Linked DNA regions of Variovorax paradoxus. Each later gene encodes a partner of the first gene's protein in a complex. Links are inferred from orthologs where the notes say so. Each region holds a gene or a part of one and is shown in the gene's direction. Other genes may lie near its edges.

Region 1 (6,989 bases):
AGAGCCGGCATTCGGCGTCGGAGTGGTCGCCGAACAGGCCGCCGATGCCATGGGCCGCATGCGCGTGCGCGCCCTCCGGATGGGCCGCCAGCGCAGCCGCATGGGCCTGCGCCAGGCCGGGCACGTGCAGCGTCCGGTGCATCAGCCCCAGCGTGCCCGCGAACCACAGCGCAAGCACCAGCGCGATGGCGATCGCGCGGGTCGACGCAATCGTCCGGTTCGGGGCGGGGCTGGCGATGTGCACGGGAAGCGGGGCCTATAGGAGATCGATCAGGCCTTGACGCGCGAGGCGAAGGTCTTCTGGAACTTCTCGACCTTGGGGCCGACCACGAAGGCGCAGTAGCCCTGGTTCGGGTTGTTCAGGAAGTAGTCCTGGTGGTAGGCCTCGGCCGCCGAGTAGTTGGCGAGCGGCGCCACCTCGGTCACGATGGGGGCGCTGTAGGTCTTGCTCGCCTCGATCTCGCGGATGACCTCCTCGGCCACCTGCCTTTGCGCATCGCTCGTGAAATAGATGCCGCTGCGGTATTGCGTGCCCACGTCGTTGCCCTGGCGGTTCGGGGTCGTGGGATCGTGCACCACGAAGAAGATCTCGAGAATCTCGCGCAGGCTGATGGCCGCGGGGTCGAATTCCACCTTCACCACCTCCGCATGCCCGGTGCGGCCGGTGCACACCTGCTCGTAGCTGGGGTTGACCGCCTGGCCGTTGCAGTAGCCCGATTCGACGTCCACCACGCCCTGCACGCGATCGAACACGGCTTCGGTACACCAGAAGCAGCCTCCGCCAAGCACGATGGTTTCAGTGGGCGACGGTGAAGAGGACATGGCTGCTCCGGCAGGTGGGGAAAAAGCGAACCCGATATTGTCGCGGCTTGACGGGCCGGATGCCGGTCACTACATTACTAACCCGTTAGTCATTAATATCATGCCCACCCCCCGATTCTTTGCCGACAAGATCTGCCCGGTGCGCACCAAGCGCGAGCGCCGCAAGGAGGCGCGTCCGGGCGAACTGCTGGCGGCGGCGCTCGACCTGTTCGTCGAAAAAGGCTTTGCCGCCACCCGTGCCGAGGAAGTGGCGGCGCGCGCGGGCGTCTCCAAGGGCACGCTCTTTCTTTACTTTCCGAGCAAGGAAGAACTCTTCAAGGCCGTGGTGGTCGAGAACCTCGGAGGCCGGTTTGCCGAGTGGAACGACGAGTTCGAGGCCTTCGAGGGCACGACGGCCGACATGCTGCGCTACTGCATGCGCGTCTGGTGGGAGCGCGTGGGCATGACCAAGGCCTCGGGCCTGACCAAGCTCATGATGAGCGAGGGCGCCAATTTTCCCGAACTGGCCGAGTTCTACCGCAAGGAGGTGGTCCGGCCGGGCCACACGCTGCTGCGGCGCATTCTGCAGCGCGGCATCGATCGCGGCGAATTCGCGCCGGTCGACGTCGACCACGCCATCTACGCCGTGGTGGCGCCGATGATCTTCCTGATGCTGTGGAAGCACTCGGCCATGATCTGCGTCGACGGGGAAGGCTCGTTCGACCCCGAAAAATACCTTGCCACGCAGGCCGAGACCGTGCTTTACGGCCTCACGCGGCCGCCCGGAGCCGCGGCATGACGCGCAAATGCATCGCCGGCCAGCCGCGCGCCCGCGCCGCGCAACCTAAAATTGAAGGTTTGTCCTGAGCCCCACAAGGAAAAGCCTCCCATGAACCCCACCCCCTCCCTCGAGCGCCTGCGCTTCAACATGATCGAACAGCAGATCCGGCCCTGGGATGTGCTCGATCTGGAAATTCTCGACCTGCTGGCCGCGATCCGGCGCGAAGACTACGTGCCGCCCGCCCACCGCGCGCTGGCCTTCTTCGACATGGAACTCCCGCTGGGCGACGGCTCCGTTCCCGGCCAGGTGATGCTCTCGCCCAAGGTCGAGGCACGCATGCTGCAGGACCTGCATGTGCAGAAGCACGAGTCGGTGCTCGAGATCGGCACCGGATCGGGCTTCATGGCCGCCCTGCTCGCCCATCGCGCGGCCCAGGTGCTCTCGCTCGAGATCGACCCCGCGCTGGCCGCCCGTGCCGCCGAAACCCTGCGCCAGAACGGCGTGGCCAATGTCGAGGTGCGCAACGCCGACGGCGCCGTGCCGCTGCCGAGCGGCCCGAGCTTCGACGTGATCGTGCTCAGCGGCTCCGTGGCGCGCATTCCGCAGAACCTGCTCGGCTCGCTCAAGGTGGGCGGCCGGCTCGCCGCCATCGTGGGCGATGAACCGATGATGCGCGCCCACTTCGTCACCCGCAGCAGCGAAAGCAAGTGGGACACGGTCCAGCCCTGGGACACCGTGGCGCCCCGGCTGCTCAATTTCCCCGAGCCCTCGCGCTTCTCGTTCTGAACGGACGGCTCCGAATGATCGATCAAGTCCGCCCCGCCGATCTCGCTGCCTGGTTTGCGCAAAACCCCGGCGCGGCGCCCGTGCTGCTCGACGTGCGCGAACCCTGGGAGCTGCAGACGGCGAGCGTCGCGCCCCAGGGCTTCACGCTAGTGGCCATTCCGATGAACGAGATTCCGGCGCGGCTTTCCGAGCTCGAAGAAGGCCAGCGCATTGCGTGCCTCTGCCACCACGGTGCGCGCAGCCAGCGCGTGGCGGCCTTCCTGAGCCAGAACGGCTTTGCCGAGCTGGCCAACGTGGCCGGCGGCATCGACGCCTGGTCCGCACAGCACGATCCCTCCGTGCCGCGCTACTGATTCTTTCTTCAAGGACGTTCAATGCCTTTCAGGCCCAGGCTTTTGCCTCTTTCCGCAGCGCTCGCAAGTCTCTTTGCCACCCTGCTCGCGCTGCCCGCCCAAGGCCAGACACTGAACGAACTCTACGAATCCGCACGCGGCTTCGACGCCACCTACCAGGGCGCGCGGGCCCAGTACGACGCGAACGTGGCGCGCGCGGCCCAGGCCAAGGCCGGCATCCTTCCCGCCGTGGGGCTCACGGCCGGCGCCACACGCAACAACCTGGACATCGACACGCTCACCGGCGCCGGCCGCGGAACGACCACGCCGCGCGACTTCACCACGCAGAACATCGGCATCAACGCCACGCAGCCGCTCTACCGGCCCGCCAACTGGGCCACCTACGAGCAGGGCAAGCGCCAGGCCGAGATCGCGCAGGCGGTACTCACCATTGCCGAGCAGGACCTGATCGTGCGCGTGAGCCAGGCCTACTTCGACGTGCTCGCGAGCCAGGACAGCCTGGCGCTGGTGCGCGCGCAGAAGGTGGCCGTGGCCGAGCAGCTCGCGTCGGCCAAGCGCAACTTCGAGGTTGGCACCTCCACCATCACCGACACGCGCGAAGCCCAGGCCCGCTACGACCTCGTCATTGCGCAGGAGATCGCCGCCGAGAACGACCTGCAGGTGAAGAAGGTGGTGCTCGACCAGCTGGTCGGCCGCCCTGGCAGCGTGCCGGTGCCGCTGGCGCAGCCGGTGGTGCTGCCCACGGCCCTGCCGGCCAACATCGAAGCCTGGGTGGCGCAGGCCGACGAAGCACACCCGGCCATCCGACAGGCACGGCTCGGGCTCGACGTGGCCGGGCTCGAAATCCGCAAGGCCGAAGCCGGCCACAAGCCCACGCTCGACGCCAACCTGGGCTACAACATCACGCGCAATCCGGACGGCACCAGCACCAGCACCGTGGGCACGCGCATCAACGCCGCCTCCGTGGGGGTGGTGTTCAACCTGCCGCTTTTTGCCGGCTTTGCCACCGAGAACCGCATCAAGGAAACGCTCGCGCTCGAAGACCAGTCGCGCAGCGTGCTCGACGGCACCCGCCGCAGCGTGGCGCAGGCCACGCGCGCCGCCTACCTCGGGCTGGTGTCCGGCGCGGGGCAGGTCAAGGCCTTTGAAGCGGCCGAGGCTTCGAGCCAGAGCGCGCTCGATGCCAACCGGCTCGGCTACCAGGTGGGCGTGCGCATCAACATCGACGTGCTCAATTCGCAGAGCCAGCTGTTCCAGACCAAGCGCGATCTCGCGCAGGCGCGCTACAACGTGCTGCTGGGCAACCTGAAGCTGCGCCAGGCCAACGGCACGCTCACGGTCGACGACATGAACGCGATCAATGCGACGCTGGCAAAGAATGGCAGCACGGCTGCGCCATCGCTCGGCGAGCAGCCGCAAGCCGCGCCTTCGGTGCCGGTCACGCCGCCGCCCATTCCCGTGGTGCCGCCGGTCCCGGTGCCGCCATTCAATCCGCCGGCGCCGATGATGCCGTCGGCACCGGTGCCGCCGGTGATCCTCAATCCGCCAGTGCGCTGAGGATTTCTCCCTCCCCTCCCGGGGGAGGGCCGGGGTGGGGGCACGACGGCCTCGGCCCGATCATGGCGCTCGTTGGGCGCTCGCCCCCATCCCAGCCTTGCCCCAGCGGGGGAAGGAGCCATGCACACTCAGTCGAGTGTGGGTTCGGCGCGCGGCGCTTCGCTTTCGAGCGGCGCGTGTTCCGACGCCACAGGGTCCGCGGCCTGCGCGATGGCCAGCACCGCAACGGCGGTGCGCTCGGCCGCGCCGCGGTTCGATGACGAGAAAGCCAGCGCAGCCTCGGCCATGACGGCGCGGCGCTCGGGGTTCTCGACCAGCTTGAGCGCCGCGGTGACCGCCTGCTCCATGTTCTCGACGCGCAATGAGGCCCCGGCCGCCAGCGAAAGCTGTGCCGCTTCGGCAAAGTTGAAGGTCGAGGGGCCCATGACCACCGGACAGCCGCAGGCGGCCGGCTCGATCAGGTTCTGGCCGCCCAGCGGTTCGAAGCTTCCGCCCAGCAGCGCGACATCGGCCAGGCCGTAGTAAAGCGCCATTTCGCCGAGCGAATCGCCGAGCCAGATCTCGGCGTCGGAGGGCTCGCCCGCGGCGCTGCGGCGCGCCACGGCAAAGCCTTCGGATTCGATCAGCGCAGCCACCTCGTCGAAGCGCTGCGGATGGCGCGGCACGATCATCCACTGCACGTCGTGCACGCGCTTGGCAATCGAGCGGATGGCGCCCTGCTCGGGCGGCACGGGAGAGGTGGCGCCGAAGCGCCTGAGCACGTCGAGCAGCATGCGCTCCTCGCCGTCGCGCGAGCTTGCGAGCACCACCATCGGCTTGGGCAGCCGCTCGCGCAGCGTCACGGCCGCGGCCAGCTGGCGCGCGTCGGGCGAGGCGTCGAACTTGAGGTTGCCGTAGATGCCGGCCACCTTGGCGCCCAGCGACACCAGCCGATGGGCGTCGGCCTCGGTCTGCGCCCACACGGCGGCCAGCGCCGAATACGCGGGCCGCGCGAGCCAGCCGAGGCGTTCGGCCGCGGCCAGCGATTTTTCGTTGAGTCGCGCATTGGCCAGCACCAGCGGGATGCGGCGCTCGGCGCAGGCGGCGGCCATCTCGGGCCAGACCTCGGTTTCCATCAGCACGCCGATGCGCGGCTGGAAACGGTCGAGAAAACGCTGCACCGCGCCCGGCATGTCCCAGGGCTGCCAGACCTGCGTGTCGCCGGGTTCGAGCAGCTTGGCGCCCTCCTCGCGGCCGGTGGCCGTGCCGTGCGTCAGCAAGATCGGTATGCCCGGATACTGCCTGCGCAGTTCCTCGATCAGGATGGCGGCGGCGCGCGTTTCGCCGAGCGAGACCGCATGCACCCAGCACTGGCCCTCGCCGGTGGTGGCATCGTCGTAGTAGCCGAAGCGCTCCTCGACGGCCACGCCGTAGCCGGGCTCGGCCACCGCCCGGCGCCGCAGCTTGCGGCGGACCAGCGGTTGCACGACGGTGGTGAAGGCGCCGTAGAGACGCAGCAGCAGCGAACGCACGGGACTCAGTGCGACGCTTCGGCCAGCGTCGCGTCGGCTTTGACGGTTTTGAGGAGCGCGAGCATTTCGGCTTCGATGCGCTTGAGCGCCGCATCGGTCTGGCCCTCGAAGCGCAGCACCAGCACCGGCGTGGTGTTGGAGGCGCGGATCAGGCCAAAGCCGTCGGGCCAGTCGACGCGCAAGCCGTCGATGGTCGAGACCACCGCGGGTGCCGCGAAGCTCGCGCCTGCGACGAGTTTCTCGACCACCGCATGCGGCTCGCCTTCGGCGCACTTCACGTTGAGTTCGGGCGTCGAGAAGCTCGTGGGCAAGGCGTTGAGCGTGTCGCTCGCATTGGGCGTCTTGCTCAGGATCTCGAGCAGGCGGCAGCCCGCATAGGTGCCGTCGTCGAAGCCGAACCAGCGCTCCTTGAAGAAGATGTGGCCGCTCATCTCGCCGCCCAGCGGCGAATCGATTTCCTTCATCTTGGCCTTGATCAGCGAATGGCCGGTCTTGAAGATCAGCGGCTTGCCGCCCGCGGCCTCGATGGCCGGCGCCAGGCGCTGCGAGCACTTCACGTCGTACACGATGGTGCCGCCGGGCACGCGCGAGAGCACGTCCTGTGCAAAGAGCTGCATCTGCCGATCGGGGTAGATGTTCTGGCCGTCTTTCGTGACGATGCCCAGGCGGTCGCCGTCGCCATCGAAGGCCAGGCCCAGTTCGGCGTCGCCTTCGGCCAGCGCGGCCATCAGGTCCTTGAGGTTCTCGGGCTTGCTCGGATCGGGGTGGTGGTTGGGAAAGTCGCCGTCGACCTCGCTGAACAGTTCGGTCACTTCGCAGCCGATGGCGCGGAAGATGGCCGGCGCCGTGGCGCCCGCAATGCCGTTGCCGGAATCGACCACGATCTTCAGCGGGCGGGCCAGCTGGATGTCGCCAACGATGCGCTTCGTGTAGGCGTCGGTCACGTCGACCTTGCGCACGCTGCCGCCGGGCGCCAGCCTGGCGGTTCCTTCTTCCATGACCTTGCGCAGGCCCTGGATCTCGTCGCCGTAGATGGCGCGCCCTGCCAGCACCATCTTGAAGCCGTTGTAGTCCTTGGGGTTGTGGCTGCCCGTGACCTGGATGCCGCTCGTGCACAGCGTGTGGGCCGCAAAGTAGAGCATGGGCGTGGTCACCGCGCCCACGTTGATCACCTCGATGCCGGTCGCCATCAGGCCGCTG
Region 2 (6,812 bases), 240 kb from region 1 along the record:
AGCAGTTCCATCAGGCGCTCGGTGGCGCCCGCGGCCCGCAGCAGGTCGCCATAGACCTCGCCGAGCACGGCGGTCGCGCTGGCAAGGATGGCCACGTAGACCACGGTCTGGCCCAGGTGGCCGGCCGTGATGTCGCCGCGCAGCACCGCCTGCGTGCCCTGGTAGAGGCCCCAGAGCAGCGCCGCCGAGGTGGCGATGATGATGAAGGCCACCAGCACCGAACGTGCCTTGGTGCGGCGCACGGCGGTTCGAAAGGCGTTTTCGGTCGAGGCATTGAAGCGGCCGGCCTCGCGCGATTCGGCCGTGTAGCTCTGCACCACCGGGATCGCGTTGAGCACCTCGGCCGCGATGGCGCTCGAATCGGCCACCCGGTCCTGGCTCGCGCGAGAGAGCTTGCGCACGCGGCGGCCGAACCACATGCTCGGCAGCACCACCAGCACCAGGATGCCCAGCACCTGGACCATCACATAAGGATTGGTCCAGACCAGCACCGCCAGCGCGCCCACGCCCATGACCGCATTGCGCAGGCCCATGCTCAGCGACGAGCCGACCACGGTCTGTACCAGCGTGGTGTCGGCCGTGAGGCGTGACAGCACTTCGCCGGTCTGCGTGGTTTCGAAGAACGCCGGGCTCTGGCGCAGCACATGGCCGTAGACCGCGTTGCGCAGGTCGGCCGTGACGCGTTCGCCGAGCCAGCTCACCGTATAGAAGCGTGCCGCCGAAAAGAGGCCGAGCGCCACGGCCACCGCAAAGAGGGCGCCGAAGTGCTCGCGCAGCGCCATCGTCTGCGCGCCCTTGTCGGCGCTGACCAATCCGCCGTCGATCAGGCTGCGCAGCGCCAGCGGAAACACCAGCGTGGTGACGGCGGCCATCACCAGGAAGATGCCTGCCAGAACGATCTGGACACGGTAGGGCCGAAGAAAAGGGCTCAGGCCCGACAGCGATCGGGGCGAGCCCTTGGCCGGTGAAGACAGAGGGGAAGAAGCCATGGCGCGGATTCTACCGACCCTTGCCTCCGCAAAGGCGGCCTTGACAATAATTGCCCGGGCAATTAATATTTAGGCCATGAGCGATGCAGATACCCCGCAAGTCCCGACGGCCTCCGGCGATGCCGAGCGCCGGCCGGCGGACTTCTACCGTGCCGAGACCTACCAGGCCGAGGAAAGCATCGGGTATTTGATGCGCCGCATCCTGGGTGCGGTGGCCCAGGCGGTAGAAACCCGCATGTGCGAGCCCGGCGGTCCGACCTTTCCTCAATGGCTGCCGCTGTACAAGCTGCACGTCGGCGCAGCCACCACGGTGGCCGAACTCGCCCGTGCCTGCGAGCTCGACGCCGGTGCCATGACGCGCCTGCTCGACCGCCTCGAAGCCAAGGGCCTGTGCCGCCGCGTGCGCTCGCTCGAAGACCGCCGCGTGGTCAACATCGAGCTCACCGAAGAAGGCCGTGCCGCCGCCCAGGAAGTGCCGTACGTGCTGAGCCGCGTGCAGAACGAGCACCTGGCGGGTTTCAGCAAGGAAGAGTGGGAGCAACTCAAGGGCTACCTGCGCCGCATCCTCGACAACGCACAAGCCCTTGCGGCCCGTGGAGATAAAAATGACTGAATCCCTTGCCGCGCGCGCATTGCGCCGCACCCCCATTGTTGCCGCCGTGCTGCTGATGGCTGCACTGGCCGGCTGTGCCGACATGGCCGGCATCGGCTCAGAGGCCAGGCTGCGCGATGCCTCGTCGCTCGGCATTGCCGCGGACAGCAGCGCTGCCGCCGTGCCGAGCGTCGAGCGCCAATGGTGGCTGGCCTTTGGCGACGCGCAACTCAACACGTTGATCGACCAGGCCGTGGCCGGCAACCCGAACCTGCAGGTCGCGCGTGCGCGGCTCGTGCGCGCGCAGGCTTCCGCGGACATCGCCGAGTCGGCCCTGAAGCCCAAGGTCAATGGCGAGCTCGACCTGAAACGCCAGAAGTTCAACAGCAACTACATCTATCCCGAGCCGCTCGGCGGCTCCACGCAGAACATCGGCCTGCTGCAGCTTGGCGCGAGCTGGGAGCTCGACTTCTTCGGCAAGAACCGCAGCGCGCTCGATACCGCCATTGGCGCGGCCAACGCTGCCGCGGCCGATGCCGATGCCGCGCGCGTGCTGCTGGCCAGCAATGTGGCGCGCAGCTACTTCCAGTGGGCGCGGCTGAATGAGCAGCTCGGCGTGGCCCAGCGCACGCTGGCGCAGCGCGACGAAACGCTCAAGCTGGTGCGCGACCGGGTGTCCGCTGGCCTCGACACCCGGCTGGAGCTGCGGCAGAGCGAAGGCGGCCTGCCTGAAGCGCGCCAGCAGATCGAAGCACTCAACGAACAGATCGCGCTGCAGCAGCACGCGCTCGACGCGCTCGTGGGCCAGCCCAATGTGTCGCAATCGCTCAAGCCGCCGATGCTGGAGGCCGTGAAGCCGATGGCGCTTGAGGCCAACATTCCGGCCGACCTGCTGGGCCGCCGCGCCGACATCGCCGCCGCGCGCTGGCGCGTCGAGGCCGCCACCAGCGACGTGAAAAACGCCAAAACGCTTTTCTATCCGAACGTGAACCTCACGGCCTTCGCGGGCTTTCAGAGCCTGGGTTTCGGCAAGCTGCTCAAGTCGGGCAGCGAGCAGTGGGGCGTGGGCCCTGCCATCAGCCTGCCGATCTTCGAAGGCGGCAAGCTGCGCGCCAACCTGCGCGGCAAGTCGGCGGACCTCGACGTGGCCATCGAAAGCTACAACGCTGCCGTCATCGATGCCGTGCGCGATGCGTCCGACCAGGTCGCGAGCGCCCAGTCGATCACGCGGCAGCAGGCCGAGCAGCGCGCCGCGCAGACCGCCGCCGAAGGGGCCTACGACATCGCCGTGCAGCGCTACCGCGCGGGCCTGGGCAACTACCTCAACGTGCTGACTGCCGAAACCGCCGTGCTCGCGCAGCGCCGGCTGGCGGTCGACCTTGCCGCGCGCGCACTCGACACGCAGGTGGGCCTGGCGCGCGCGCTCGGCGGCGGCTGGCAGCCGCCGGCAACCGCCACCGCCACGGCGCCCGCTTCATCGGCACTGAACTGAACCGACTTTTTCTTCTTCGGAAAGAACTTCATCATGAGCGACAACAACACTCCGACGCCCGCTGCACCGGCAGCCTTCGCCGCAACCGAAGCACCCGCCGGCAACGGCAAGCGCCGCCGCGCACTGATCGCGCTGGCGGCCGTGGTGATCGTGGCCGGCGGCGGCTGGGGCCTCTACGAATGGCTGGTGGCCAGCCACTATGAGGACACCGACAACGCCTATGTGCAGGGCAACGTGATCCAGATCACGCCGCAGATCGGCGGCACCGTCATGGCCATCAACGCCGACGACACCGACTTCGTGAAGGCCGGCCAGCCGCTGGTGCAGCTGGACCCCGCCGATGCGAAGGTGGCGCTCGAGCAGGCCGAGGCCGCGCTCGCCCAGGCCGTGCGCCAGGTGCGCACGCTCTATGCCAACAACGGTTCGCTGGCCGCGCAGGTCACGCTGCGCCAGGCCGACATCGTCAAGGCGCAGAGCGATATCGCCAAGGCGCAGGACGACCTGCAGCGCCGCCGCGCGCTCTCGGGCAATGGCGCGGTCTCGAAGGAAGAGCTCAACCACGCCGAGACGGCACTCGACAATGCCAAGAGCCAGCTCGCGGCGGCGCAGGCCGGCGTGGTGGCCGCGCGCGAAGCACTGGCCAGCAACCAGTCGCTGACCGAAGGCACCAGCGTGGCCCAGCACCCGAGCGTGCAGGCCGCCGCCGCCAAGGTGCGCGAGGCCTACCTGGCCACGCAGCGCGTCGCCATGCCGGCGCCGGTCGACGGCTATGTCGCTAAGCGCACGGTGCAGCTCGGCCAGCGCGTGGCAGCCGGCACGCCGATGATGTCGATCGTGCCGCTGAACCAGCTGTGGGTCGACGCCAACTTCAAGGAAGTGCAGCTGCGCAACATCCGCATCGACCAGCCCGTGAAGCTCAGGGCCGACGTCTACGGCAAGAAGGTGGAATACACCGGCAAGGTCGCGGGCCTGGGCGTGGGCACCGGCAGCGCCTTTGCGCTGCTGCCGGCGCAGAACGCCACCGGCAACTGGATCAAGGTGGTGCAGCGCGTGCCCGTGCGCATTGCGCTCGATGCCGAGCAGCTCAAGGCCAACCCGCTGCGCATCGGCCTCTCGATGGACGCCCAGATCGACATCTCGCAGAAGACCGGCAAGATGCTGGCCGACGCGCCGCGCGCCACCGCCATTTCGCAGACGCAGGTCTACAGCAAGCTCGACCACGGCGCCGATGCAGAGGTCGACCGCATCGTGGCCGCGAATCTCGGCCGCGGCGCGCCTGCGGCTGCCGCCGCGCCGGCCGCGGGCCGCCCCGCCACGCCGGCCGCCGCCGGCACCGCGGCACAGGTTGCTTCGCAGTCCCATCCCGGCTGATCGCCGCTCACGGTTTCCGAGGCAAAGCCAATGGCCACTGCTGCTCCCGCTTACGTTGCGCATCCGCCGCTCGAGGGCGCCGCCCGCGTCTGGGGCACTGTTGCGCTGTCGGCCGCCACCTTCATGAACGTGCTCGACTCGTCGATCGCGAACGTGTCGCTGCCGGCCATTTCAGGCGACCTGGGCGTGAGCACCACGCAAGGCACCTGGGTCATCACCAGCTTCGCGGTGGCCAACGCCATCGCGGTGCCGCTCACGGGCTTCATGACACAGCGCTTCGGACAGGTGCGGCTCTTCATGGCCAGCGTGATCCTGTTCATGATCGCCTCGCTGCTGTGCGGCCTGGCGCCGAACATGACCACGCTCATCCTGTTCCGCGCGCTGCAGGGCTTCGTCGCGGGGCCGATGATTCCGCTGTCGCAGACGCTCTTGCTGTCGAGCTATCCGCGCGCCAAGGCGGGCCTCGCGATGGCGATGTGGTCGATGACCACGCTGGTCGCGCCGGTGATGGGGCCGCTCCTGGGCGGCTGGATCACCGACAACATCTCGTGGCCGTGGATCTTCTACATCAACATCCCGGTCGGCATCGTGGCCGCCGCGATCACCTGGACGCTCTACCGCAAGCGCGAGAGCAGCACGCACAAGGTGCCGATCGACGCCATCGGCCTGGCGCTTCTGGTGCTGTGGGTCGGCTCGATGCAGCTCATGCTCGACAAGGGCAAGGAACTCGACTGGTTCCACTCGCCCGAGATCATCACGATGGCGGTGATCGCCGTGGTCGGCTTCGCGTTCTTCCTGATCTGGGAGCTGACCGACAAGCATCCGGTGGTCGACCTGTCGCTCTTCAAGCGCCGCAACTTCTGGTCGGGTGCCGTGGCCACGGCCGTGGCCTACGGCCTGTTCTTCGGCAACGTGGTGCTGCTGCCGCTGTGGCTGCAGCAGTGGATGGGCTACACCGCCACGCAGGCGGGCATGATCATGGCGCCGGTGGGGCTGCTGGCGATCTTCTTCTCGCCGGTGGTCGGGCTCACGGTGGCCAAGATCGACCCCAGGCGCTACGCCACGTTCTCGTTCCTGGTGTTCGCGCTGGTGCTGTGGATGCGCTCGAACTTCAACACGCAGGCCGACTTCGTGACGATCATCATCCCGACGGTCATCCAGGGCATTGCGATGGCGTTCTTCTTCATTCCCCTCGTGACCATCACGCTCTCGGGCCTCACGCCCGACCGCATACCGGCCGCGTCGGGGCTGTCGAACTTCCTGCGCATCACCGCGGGCGCCATGGGTACGTCGATCACCACCACGCTGTGGGAGAACCGCGCGGCGCTGCACCACTCGCAGCTCGCCGAATCGGTGACCCAGGGCAACAACGCGGCGACCAGCGCGATGTCAGGGCTGGCAAGCAGCGGCTTGAGCACCGAGCAGGTGCTGGGGCAGATCAACCGCATCGTCGACCAGCAGTCCTTCATGCTGGCCACCAACGACATCTTCTATGCGTCGGCGATCCTGTTCCTGCTGCTGATTCCGCTGGTGTGGCTGGCCAAGCCGCAGCGCGGTGGTGCGGGCGGCGACGCGGCAGCCGGGGCACACTAAGCTCTCCCCCAGGCTACGCGCACTTCGTGTCGCTTCTCCTTCCCCCTCACCGGGGGCAACACCAGCGGCCCGGCAGAGCCGGTTCCGCGGTGTTTCACGAAGGGCCCGCGTTCTTCTTCAATCGCCGAGTGCCCGCAAGACGTCGTAGCACGCGCCCATGGTGTGATAGTCGGTCTTGCCGGCCGGGCTCTTTTCGTCGCTGATCTTGCGGTTGTCAGGCGTGAGGATGCGGTACCACGCGCCATGGCGGTGGTCGACGAAGTGCTCCCAGCTGTAGGCCCAGAGGCGGTCGTACCAGTTCCAGTAGGCGGCATCGCCGGTGTGCACCGCCAGCAGGGCCGCGGCGGCCAAACTCTCGGCCTGCACCCAGAAGTACTTGTCGCCATCGCACACCGCGCCGTCGGGGCCGAATCCATAGACGAGGCCGCCGTTGCCGGCGTCCCAGCCTCGAAGCATGGCGGTGTCGAAGAAGTGCCTGGCGCGCGGCACGGCCCAGCCTGCTTCGCGGCCCGCGGCGACGAGCGCTCGCTCCAGCTGCAGCAGCAGCTTGGCCCATTCGGTGAGATGGCCGGTCTGGAAGCCCCAGGGCCGGAAGATGTTGCTCTTGTCGCCGCGGTTGTAGTCCCAGTCGACCGACCAGTCCTCGCGGTAGTGCTCCCAGACCAGCCCGCCGGCCAGCGCGGCCTGCCGCCCGGTGACCGACTCTGCAAGCGCGAGCGCGCGATCGAGGTAGCGCGCGTCCTGCGTGGCCTCGAAGGCGGCAAGCATCGCCTCG

The links.
Region 2: the proteins of QFZ47_RS20925 (region 1) and QFZ47_RS22100 are in contact, whole or in part, in a cryo-EM structure (PDB 8ZAL), measured with the Escherichia coli proteins. The link is inferred for Variovorax paradoxus from one-to-one orthologs.

The regions. Positions count from the first base shown.
Region 1 is NZ_JAUSXL010000002.1:3,669,563-3,676,551, reverse strand. Bases 2,032-5,010 are described here. They hold QFZ47_RS20925 (TolC family outer membrane protein), read left to right. Parts: upstream 2,032-2,742; coding sequence 2,743-4,278; downstream 4,279-5,010. Other genes in these bases: QFZ47_RS20920 (3-deoxy-D-manno-octulosonic acid transferase), read right to left, coding at 4,407-5,010; QFZ47_RS20930 (rhodanese-like domain-containing protein), read left to right, coding at 2,383-2,721; QFZ47_RS20935 (protein-L-isoaspartate O-methyltransferase family protein), read left to right, coding at 2,032-2,368. Outside these bases: QFZ47_RS20950 (hypothetical protein), read right to left, coding at 1-244; peptide-methionine (S)-S-oxide reductase MsrA, read right to left, coding at 271-822; QFZ47_RS20940 (TetR/AcrR family transcriptional regulator), read left to right, coding at 923-1,600; more of QFZ47_RS20935, read left to right, coding at 1,691-2,031; more of QFZ47_RS20920, read right to left, coding at 5,011-5,789; QFZ47_RS20915 (phosphomannomutase/phosphoglucomutase), read right to left, coding at 5,795-6,989. UniProt on the Escherichia coli protein: Outer membrane channel, which is required for the function of several efflux systems such as AcrAB-TolC, AcrEF-TolC, EmrAB-TolC and MacAB-TolC. These systems are involved in export of antibiotics and other toxic compounds from the cell.
Region 2 is NZ_JAUSXL010000002.1:3,911,129-3,917,940, forward strand. What follows is about bases 2,474-5,275. They hold QFZ47_RS22100 (HlyD family secretion protein), read left to right. Parts: upstream 2,474-3,106; coding sequence 3,107-4,444; downstream 4,445-5,275. Other genes in these bases: QFZ47_RS22095 (efflux transporter outer membrane subunit), read left to right, coding at 2,474-3,073; QFZ47_RS22105 (DHA2 family efflux MFS transporter permease subunit), read left to right, coding at 4,475-5,275. In the rest of the region: QFZ47_RS22085 (ABC transporter transmembrane domain-containing protein), read right to left, coding at 1-989; QFZ47_RS22090 (MarR family winged helix-turn-helix transcriptional regulator), read left to right, coding at 1,066-1,602; more of QFZ47_RS22095, read left to right, coding at 1,595-2,473; more of QFZ47_RS22105, read left to right, coding at 5,276-6,037; QFZ47_RS22110 (AGE family epimerase/isomerase), read right to left, coding at 6,155-6,812. UniProt on the Escherichia coli protein: Part of the tripartite efflux system EmrAB-TolC, which confers resistance to antibiotics such as CCCP, FCCP, 2,4-dinitrophenol and nalidixic acid. EmrA is a drug-binding protein that provides a physical link between EmrB and TolC.